Regions from separate parts of the Halomonas sp. B23F22_10 genome, predicted to be linked through region 1. Evidence: predicted binding sites of a transcription regulator. Region 1 holds the regulator's gene; the other holds the start of a gene.
The links. The regulator FNR, encoded in region 1, switches genes on or off when oxygen is low (the NO sensors DNR and NnrR bind a similar motif). The targets are predictions, from matches to a motif close to TTGATNTANATCAA.

Region 1 (4,269 bases):
TTCAAGCAGCGGATTTCCCATCGTTACCACCTCGAATACACCTGAGGTGGCTGAAAAGTGGCTGCGCTCGGCTATACGGCGTTAAAAATCGTCTCAGAATACTCATTTACACCCGGTTAACTCCGTTTCTTCGACGATCTTTGCCTTGCGACCCACAGGGAGCTGGGAAGTGCGTTGGCCCGCCGGGAGAGGGCCTAGCCCAGGCCTTCGCTCGCCGACTTTTCGAATTCTCACAAGACCGCGATTCACGACACGACAAGGACATCGACATGCTCAAGACCCTGCGCCGCCTGGTCGACCGTCACCGCCACGCCCATGGCCAGTATGGCTGGCTGTTCCGTCCTTATACCGGGGAGGAGCTGGTGGCGCTGGCCGTGCAGTCTACCGGCGGCGACGTGCGCGGCGCCGAGCCGCTGGCCATCGCCGCGGTGCGGCTGCGCGGCGACCGGGTGCTGACCAGCGAGTCGCTGGAGCTCAGGCTGGCGCGCCCGGAAGGCGTGGACGCCGAGACGCTGCGCCGCCACGGCCTGCGCGGCATCGATCTCGACGACGGCGTGTCGATCGACCAGGCGCTGGCGCGGCTGCTCGACTTCGTCGGCAACCGGCCGCTGGTGGGCTGGCGCCTGGACCGCGATCTGGCGCTGCTCAACCGCCAGCTGCGCGCCCGGTTCGGCTTCGAGCTGCCCAACGCCGGCATCGATCTGGTGCAGCGCTACCAGCGCTATCACCACCATTCGCGGCTCGAGGTGGCGCCGGCCTTCGAGCGGGTCGCCGAGCAGCTCGAGGTGCCGCTGATGGGACGTCACAGCGTGCTGGGCACCGCCGTGACCACCGCCCTGATGCACCTGCGGCTGGACCGCGATGCGGTGCTCGCGCGTCGCAGCGGCTGAGCGGTCACCACGTCGCCAGTCTCGCGGCAGGGTGGTAGGATAGGCGCCCTTTCCCTTTCCCCCGATGCCCTGGCAGCGCCCCGACCATGCAAGATGCCGTGACCTTCGATCCCCGTCCCGCCGATGAGGCCGCTTCGGCCGAGCCGTCGACCCCGTCCGCCGAGGCGCCCGACGCCCAGGCCAAGCGTGAGTTCAACAAGCTGCAGAAGCGCCTGCGGCGCCAGGTCGGCAATGCGATCATCGACTTCGACATGATCCGCGAGGGCGACAAGGTGATGGTGTGCCTGTCCGGCGGCAAGGACAGCTACACCATGCTGGAGATTCTCCGGAACCTGCAGCGCAACGCGCCGGTGAACTTCTCGCTGGTGGCGGTGAACCTCGACCAGAAGCAGCCCGGTTTCCCCGAGCACGTGCTGCCCGAGTACCTGGACGGCCTCGGCGTGGACTACCACATCCTCGAGCGCGACACCTACTCGGTGGTCAAGGAGAAGACCCCGGAAGGCAAGACCACCTGCGCGCTCTGCTCGCGGCTGCGCCGCGGCTCCCTCTACGGCTACGCCGAGGAGATCGGGGCCACCAAGATCGCCCTCGGGCACCACCGCGAGGACATCCTCGAGACGCTGTTCCTCAACATGTTCTTCGGCGGCAGCCTCAAGTCGATGCCGCCCAAGCTGCTCTCCGACGACGGCAAGAACATCGTCATCCGCCCGCTGGCCTACTGCCGCGAGGCCGACATCGCCGAATTCTCCGAGCGCATGGCCTTCCCGATCATTCCCTGCAACCTGTGCGGCTCGCAGCCCAACCTGCAGCGTCAGGTGGTCAAGGAGATGCTTGCCGAGTGGGAGGCCAAGCATCCCGGCCGCCTGGAGAGCATGTTCAAGGCGGTCACCAACGTCGCGCCCTCGCAGCTGGCCGACCGCGAGCTGTTCGACTTCGCCGGGCTGGAGGACAAGCAGGCCAAGATGCAGGCCGATCGCATCGACCTGCATAACGAGTGAGTAGCGCCTAGCAGCAAGCGCCGAGCACCCGGCTGCTCAGTAGCGGGCGGCAGATGTCGAGGAAGCCAATGAGAAACCCACGGGACGTAGAGTCCTGTGGGTTTCTTCGTTGACGTCAAGAATGGCCATGACATCATCCTGCCGCGCTTGGCGCTTGGCGCTTGGCGCTTGGCGCTTGGCGCTTGGCGCTTGGCGCTTGGCGCTTGGCGCTTGGCGCTTGGCGCTTGGCGCTTGGCGCTTGGCGCTTGGCGCTTGGCGCTTGGCGCCGTCAGCGGCAGCCCTCTTCCTCGGCCAGCTCGGCCAGGGCGTCCAGGTCGAGGATGTTCACCTCTCGGCCGGACACGGCCACCAGGCCCTGCTGCTGGAAGCGCCCCAGGATGCGGCTGACGGTCTCCACCGCCAGGCCCAGGTAGTTGCCGATGTCGGCCCGGGACATGGAGAGGCGGAAGCTGTAGGCGGAGTAGCCGCGGCGGCGGAAGCGATCGGAGAGGCTGGCGAAGAAGGTGGCCAGGCGCTGGTCGGCGGTCTTGCGCGACAGCAGGCGCATCATGCGGCGGTCGTCGCGCATCTCCTTGCTCATGCTGCGATACAGCTGGGCACGAAGTTCCGGCAGGCGCTCGGACAGGGCGTCGAGGCGGTCGAACGGGATCTCGCACACGGTGGTGGTCTCGAGCGCGATGACCGAGCCCGGATAGCTCGACTCGTCGATGCCGTCGAGCCCCACCAGTTCGCTGGGCAGATAGAAGTTGGTCAGCTGATCCGTGCCGCCGCCTTCGCTGGTGACCTGCTTGAGACTGCCGGAGCGCACCGCGTAGACGCTGGTGAAGGGGCTGCCCTGGCGGAACAGCGACTCGCCCTTCTTGAGCGGCGGTCGGCGTCGGATGATGGCATCGAACTCGTCGAGGTCCTCCAGTTCGAGGGCCAGGGGCAGACACAGGGAACTCAGGCTGCAGGTCCGGCAGCGGGTCTCGTGCAGCAGGGAACGGCGTCGGCCGGCTGCGGTGTCGGGCATGCTGTCCTCCTTGATCGGGGCTTGCCTCCCCCATTATGGCGGATAGCCCCGGTTCGGGCATAGCATCCCTTGGGCGAGTCTCAGGCCAGTCAGGCGCTGGACGGGCGAGCATTCCGCCAGCGCCCCGAGGCGGTGGCGAGCCGACCGTCGTTCAGTGCCGCCGCGTAGTCCCGGGTCGAGGTGGCGTTGCAGGCCACGGCGTCGGGCAGCCGCGAGATGGCGCCGGTGCCGAGCCCCAGTCGGTCGCGCGCCCGTTCGCGACGCGCCTGGGCGAGGGCATCCTCCAGGGCGGCGCCCCGACGGGCGTAGGAACCGTGTCCCAGTGCCCGGTAGCCGGCCTCGGCTAGGCGTTCGTCGACCCGGGCCAGCAGCGCCGTCGGCAGCGTCGATTCGCCCTCCTGCCAGGCGGGCTCCGGGCGCAGGGAGAGGCGCGGCGGCGTCATGGGAAGCAGCGCGGCGAGCGCGGCGGCGGCCTCCCGCGGCGGGGTCGTCGGCGCCACGATCAGCACCAGGTTCAGCGAGTGCCAGCCCATGCGCACGGTCTCGTCGAGCAGCGGCTCGACGCGTGACTGCAGGCGGGGCAGGGCGTCCAGGCGGCCGGCCGCGGGCAGGCGCATGATCAGCTTCAGCCGGTTGAAGCCCAGGGCCTCCAGGTGACGCAGGGTGAGCAGATCCGTGGCGCGGGGGTCGAGCTCGACGGTGAAGTCGCGCGGACGCCCCGTATCGAAGGGGAAGCGGGAGGCCAGCCGGTCGACGAGGCCGCTCATCTGCGACAGGGTCAGCGAAGGCGGGAGGCCGCTTCCCCAGTGCAGGGCCTCCAGGCATCGCTCCGGCGCCAGGCAGCGTCGCACCAGCACCATCTCGCGGTCGAGCCGGGCCAGATCGACCTCGAAGGGATCCATGCCCTTGCCGTCGCCGCGGGCATCCACGTCGTGGCGAAGCGGCAGGCGCAGATGCAGCGACAGCGGGCGGGCCTTGGTATTGCTGGCGGACAGCGCCGCGGCGTAGTCGTCGGCGCCGAAGTCGGCGGGAAGGGTGACGGACATGGCGGAGTTCCGAGCGTTCATGTCGTCAGGCTAGTGCTCGCGGTCCCCAGGGGTGTTGCGCTGGGTCAAACGTGCGGGCGTTAGCGGCTCAATGATGCCCGGCGTGCCCGGCGTGCCCGGCGTCGTGGGCCATCTCCATCGTGCCCGGCCACAGGCCCCACAGCTGCCACAGGGCGAAGCCGATGATCGCCAGCGCCGCCAGGGTGCGGGTGGCCGGATGACGGATCAGGGCGCCGAGCCGTCGCGCGGCCAGGCCGGTAGCGAGCAGCGCCGGCAGGGTGCCGAGCCCGAAGGCGCCCATCAGCGCTGCGCCTCGCAGCGGA
Region 2 (4,269 bases), on a different contig from region 1:
GGTGAACAGCCAGTTGAAGATCTTCACGCCGGTGGGGATGGCGATGATCATCGTCATGATGCCGAAGAAGGCATTGACGTTGGCGCCCGCGCCCATGGTGAAGAAGTGGTGCAGCCAGACGATGAACGACAGCACGGTGATGGCGACGGTCGCCCATACCATGGTGTTGTAGCCGAACAGACGCTTGCGTGCGAAGGTCGCGATGACCTCGGAGAACACGCCGAAGGCCGGCAGGATCAGGATGTACACCTCAGGATGGCCCCAGGCCCAGATGAGGTTGACGTACATCATCATGTTGCCACCGAGATCGGTGGTGAAGAAGTTCATCCCCAGGTAGCGATCCAGCGTCAGCAGCGCGATGGTGGCGGTCAGGATCGGGAACGAGGCGATGATCAGGACATTCGCGCACAGCGAGGTCCAGGTGAAGATGGGCATCCGGAACAGGGTCATGCCCTTGGTGCGCATCTTCAGGATGGTGACGAAGAAGTTGATGCCGGTCAGGGTCGTGCCGATACCCGATATCTGCAACGCCCAGATCCAGTAATCCACGCCGACGCCGGGACTGTAGTCGAGCCCCGATAGTGGCGCATACGCCAGCCAGCCGGTCTTGGCGAACTCACCGGCGAACAGCGACACGTTGACCAGGATCACACCCGCCGCGAACAGCCAGAAGCTCAGGTTGTTCAGGAACGGGAAGGCCACGTCGCGAGCGCCGATCTGCAGCGGCACCACCAGGTTCATCAGGCCGATGACCATGGGCATGGCGACGAAGAAGATCATGATCACGCCGTGGGCGGTGAAGATCTGATCATAGTGCGAGGGCGGCAGGAAGCCCTCGGCCCCGGCCGACGCCATGGCCAGCTGGGAGCGCATCATGATCGCATCGGCGAAGCCGCGCAGCAGCATCACCAGCGCCACGATGAAGTACATGATACCGAGCTTCTTGTGGTCGACGGAGGTGACCCACTCGTTCCACAGATAGCCCCACTTCTTGAAGTAGGTGATGGCGGCCATCACCACGAGCCCACCCAGGACGATACCGGTAATGGTCGTCATGATGATGGGATCGTGCGTCGGGATCGCCTCTAGGCTGAGTTTTCCGAACATGATTTACTCCGCTGCCTCCGCGCTCATGGACGTGCCGTGAGACTCGGCCGATGCGCCGTGATCGTCGCCATGACCAGCGCCGTGACCGCCGTGACCGAAGCCTTCGGCGTAGCTGTCGGCGTATTCGGCCATGCGTTCTTCATGGTCGCCGCCGGCAAGGAAGCTCTTGATGATGCTCTCGTAGAGAGAGGGGGATACCTCGGAGAAGTACTCGATCTCGTTGTCCTCGGAAGGCGCAGCGAGCTCGTTGTATTCCGCGGGGTAGGTCAGGGACTCGGACGACTCGCGGACCTTGGCGACCCAGGCGTCGAAGTCTTCCTCGGAACCCACGTGGGCGTCGAAGGTCATGCCCGAGAAGCCGGCACCACTGTAGTTGGTGGAGCGGCCCGGGTAGACACCCGGTTCTTCGGCGACCAGGTGGACGTCGTTGTCCATGCCGGCCATGGCATAGATCTGACTGCCCAGACGCGGGATGAAGAACGAGTTCATCACAGAGCCCGAGGTGACACGGAAGCGCACCGGGGTATCTTCAGGGAAGGCCAGCTCGTTGACGGTGGCGATGCCCTGCTCGGGGTAGATGAACAGCCATTTCCAGTCCAGCGACACCGCCTGGATCTCGATCGGCTCTTGCTGCTCTGCGGTCGGCTCGATGGGCTTGTGCGGATCAAGGCTGTGCGAGGTGTACCAGGTCAGGGCGGCCAGGAACACGATGATCACACAGGGGATGAACCACACCACCGCCTCGATCAGATTGGAATGGTGCCAATCCGGACGATAGGAGGCTTCGCGGTTACTGCGGCGATAGCGCCAGGCGAAGAGCAGCGTCATCACGATCACGGGAATGACCACGATCTGCATCAGACCGAAGGACGTGAGGATCAGGGTCCGCTGTTCTTCCCCGATCTGGCCCTTGGGGTCCAGCAGCGCCGAGCTGCACCCTGCCAACACCAGGGGCAGCACCGCCAGCAGCAAGACTCCGAGCTTGCGCAGGGGGGGAGTTCGATTCATGTTTCGACCTCGTCAGGCTTGGCGACAGGATAAATCCTGCTGACTTGTAGCAAGCACGCTACACAAAACCGAGACCTGTCCTGCGCCGGTTGACCCATGACCGCAGCAAAGGCTAACCATCGTGGAAAGGGCTCGGCTCACTCATGGCCAAACCCCCGCGAACGCCGCTATGGGGCTCGCGAGAAAGGGTCCGGCCGCGGGGAACGTATTGTGTAGTAAACGAGGAAAGGAGGAAAGGGACGATTTGCCGCAGCCTGTCGCACCGGCCATCGGGCCATCGGGCCGGCGCGCCAGGGAAGGCCCGGGTCGCCGTCAGGAAGAGCGCGGCGACATCGATGAATGCCTCAGTAGCCGCCCATGCCGCGCGGCATGAAGCCGATGTGGTTCTCCACCGAGCGAGTGCCGCGGGCATTTTCCGCCGCCACCTGCACGGCGAGGCGCTGTTCCTGGCTGTCGACCAGCCCCCACAGCTGAACCCGCCCCTCGCTGACGATGACGTTGAGCCGCTCGACCATCACCCCGGTGTGTTGTTCCACTTCCTCGAGAATCGCATCGCGAATCTCGCGATCCTCGACGCTGGCCGCGACGCCGGGGTCCGCCACCGAGAAGCCGCGCAGCAGATTGGCCCGGCTGACGATACCCACCAGCCGGCCGTCGCGCACCACCGGCACCCGCTTGATGCGTCGCTTCTCGAGCAGCCGCGCGATCTCCTGCACCGGCAGGCTCTCGTCGATGGTGACCGGCTCGCGGGTCATGATCTCATGCGCCAGCCGGCCATGGGTCTTGACGTATTCGCCGGGATCGCCGACCTCGAACATGCGCAGCCACCAGGCCTTGTCGCGCCGATCGTCCTCGGCGCGGCGAATCAGGTCGCCCTCGCTGACGATGCCCAGCACCCGCTCGTCCTCGTCGACGACCGGCACGGCGCTGATGCCGTGCTCCAGCAGCAGGCTGGCGATCTCGCGCACCTCGCTGTCCGGCGACACGGTGATCACATGGGGCGTCATGACATCTGCGGCGCGCATGGCAATACCTCCAAGGCGGTGAAGATCGACGCGAGGCCAGCCCTCGCCCTCTCAACATAGCAACTCCCCGCCGCCCGACCTTGACCGCGGACAAGTCTCGGTGCCGCCCGCGCCGTCAGTCGTCGAGCCACTGCTCGGCGATCACCTCGTCGACCTCCTCGAGGCCGGCAAAGCGCGCCGGGCGCACCAGCCCCCGCTTGCTGTCGTCCACCACCAGGAACCGCCGCTGGGCGGTGGCGATGGCAGCCTGCTTAGGCGCCACCTCGTGGAAGTGGAAGCAGCTCAGTCCCTGGCGCTCGTCCACGCCGGCGGCGGTCAGGAACGCCTTGTTGAGGCCGAAGCCGCGGATCGTCTCGCCGATGTCGTCGCTGGAGAACGAGCACGACGAGGCGTGGTAGCCCCCGCCCAGCAGCCACAGCCGCACCCCGGGGCGCTTGCTCACCGCCTCGGCGATGTTGAGCGCATAGGTCACCACCGTCAGCGACATGTCGTCGGGCAGGCCGGCCGCCAGCGGCGTCAGGGTCGTGCCGCAGTCGATGAACAGGGTGTCGCCCTCCTCCAGGGTCGCCAGCGCCCGCTGGCACAGCCGCCGCTTGGCCTCGGCGTTGCGGTCGCGCTGCACGGCCAGGTCGTAGACCGGCGCGTGGCGCGGATCGCTGGCCAGCATCAGATGGCCGCCGATCAGCACCAGGCTGCCGTCCGAGCCCGCCAGGTCCCGGCGAATGGTCATCTCCGACACCTCGCACAGCGCCGCCGCCTCGGCCAGGCGCAGGCTGCCGCCCTGCCCCAGCGCCCGCTGCAGGCGCAGCAGCCGCCCTTCACTTCGTTCGTTCAACGCCTCTCCCTCTTCGCCCTGTTTCACACTCCGAAGCGGCGTTCGCCGTATCGGCTCCCTGAATCCGCATCGCTCCCGCATGCCGGGGGTTGCGACGCCAAATGTGATTAAAATAACATAGTCATGTTACCCAAATAACAAACACGCCGCTCGCCATCCCGTTCGCCCGTCATGACCGGGCCCATGCCCCCAGTCGACGTGAGCGACAGCCTGGCGCGCCCCCGGCGCCTCACCCGACAACAACCGCGACCAACAACATTCAGAGAGCCGACTCCCCATGCCGATTTCCCTCGC

Region 2: cyoA (ubiquinol oxidase subunit II) is a predicted target of FNR. The motif match lies at 2,155-2,168, and genes of this name have one in related genera.

The regions. Positions count from the first base shown of each region.
Region 1 covers NZ_JBIEKF010000004.1:343,235-347,503, forward strand. The annotation lists gene ACGTNF_RS11320 (putative nucleotidyltransferase substrate binding domain-containing protein) at 1-45, shown strand, start outside; gene ACGTNF_RS11325 (3'-5' exonuclease family protein) at 270-890, shown strand; gene ttcA (tRNA 2-thiocytidine(32) synthetase TtcA) at 977-1,888, shown strand; gene fnr (fumarate/nitrate reduction transcriptional regulator Fnr) at 2,157-2,900, opposite strand; gene ACGTNF_RS11340 (oxygen-independent coproporphyrinogen III oxidase) at 2,990-3,946, opposite strand; gene ACGTNF_RS11345 (sulfite exporter TauE/SafE family protein) at 4,035-4,269, opposite strand, start outside.
Region 2 covers NZ_JBIEKF010000001.1:143,872-148,140, reverse strand. The annotation lists gene cyoB (cytochrome o ubiquinol oxidase subunit I) at 1-1,107, opposite strand, end outside; gene cyoA (ubiquinol oxidase subunit II) at 1,111-2,115, opposite strand; gene ACGTNF_RS00625 (CBS domain-containing protein) at 2,460-3,140, opposite strand; gene ACGTNF_RS00620 (DeoR family transcriptional regulator) at 3,256-3,975, opposite strand; gene ACGTNF_RS00615 (outer membrane protein OmpK) at 4,253-4,269, shown strand, end outside.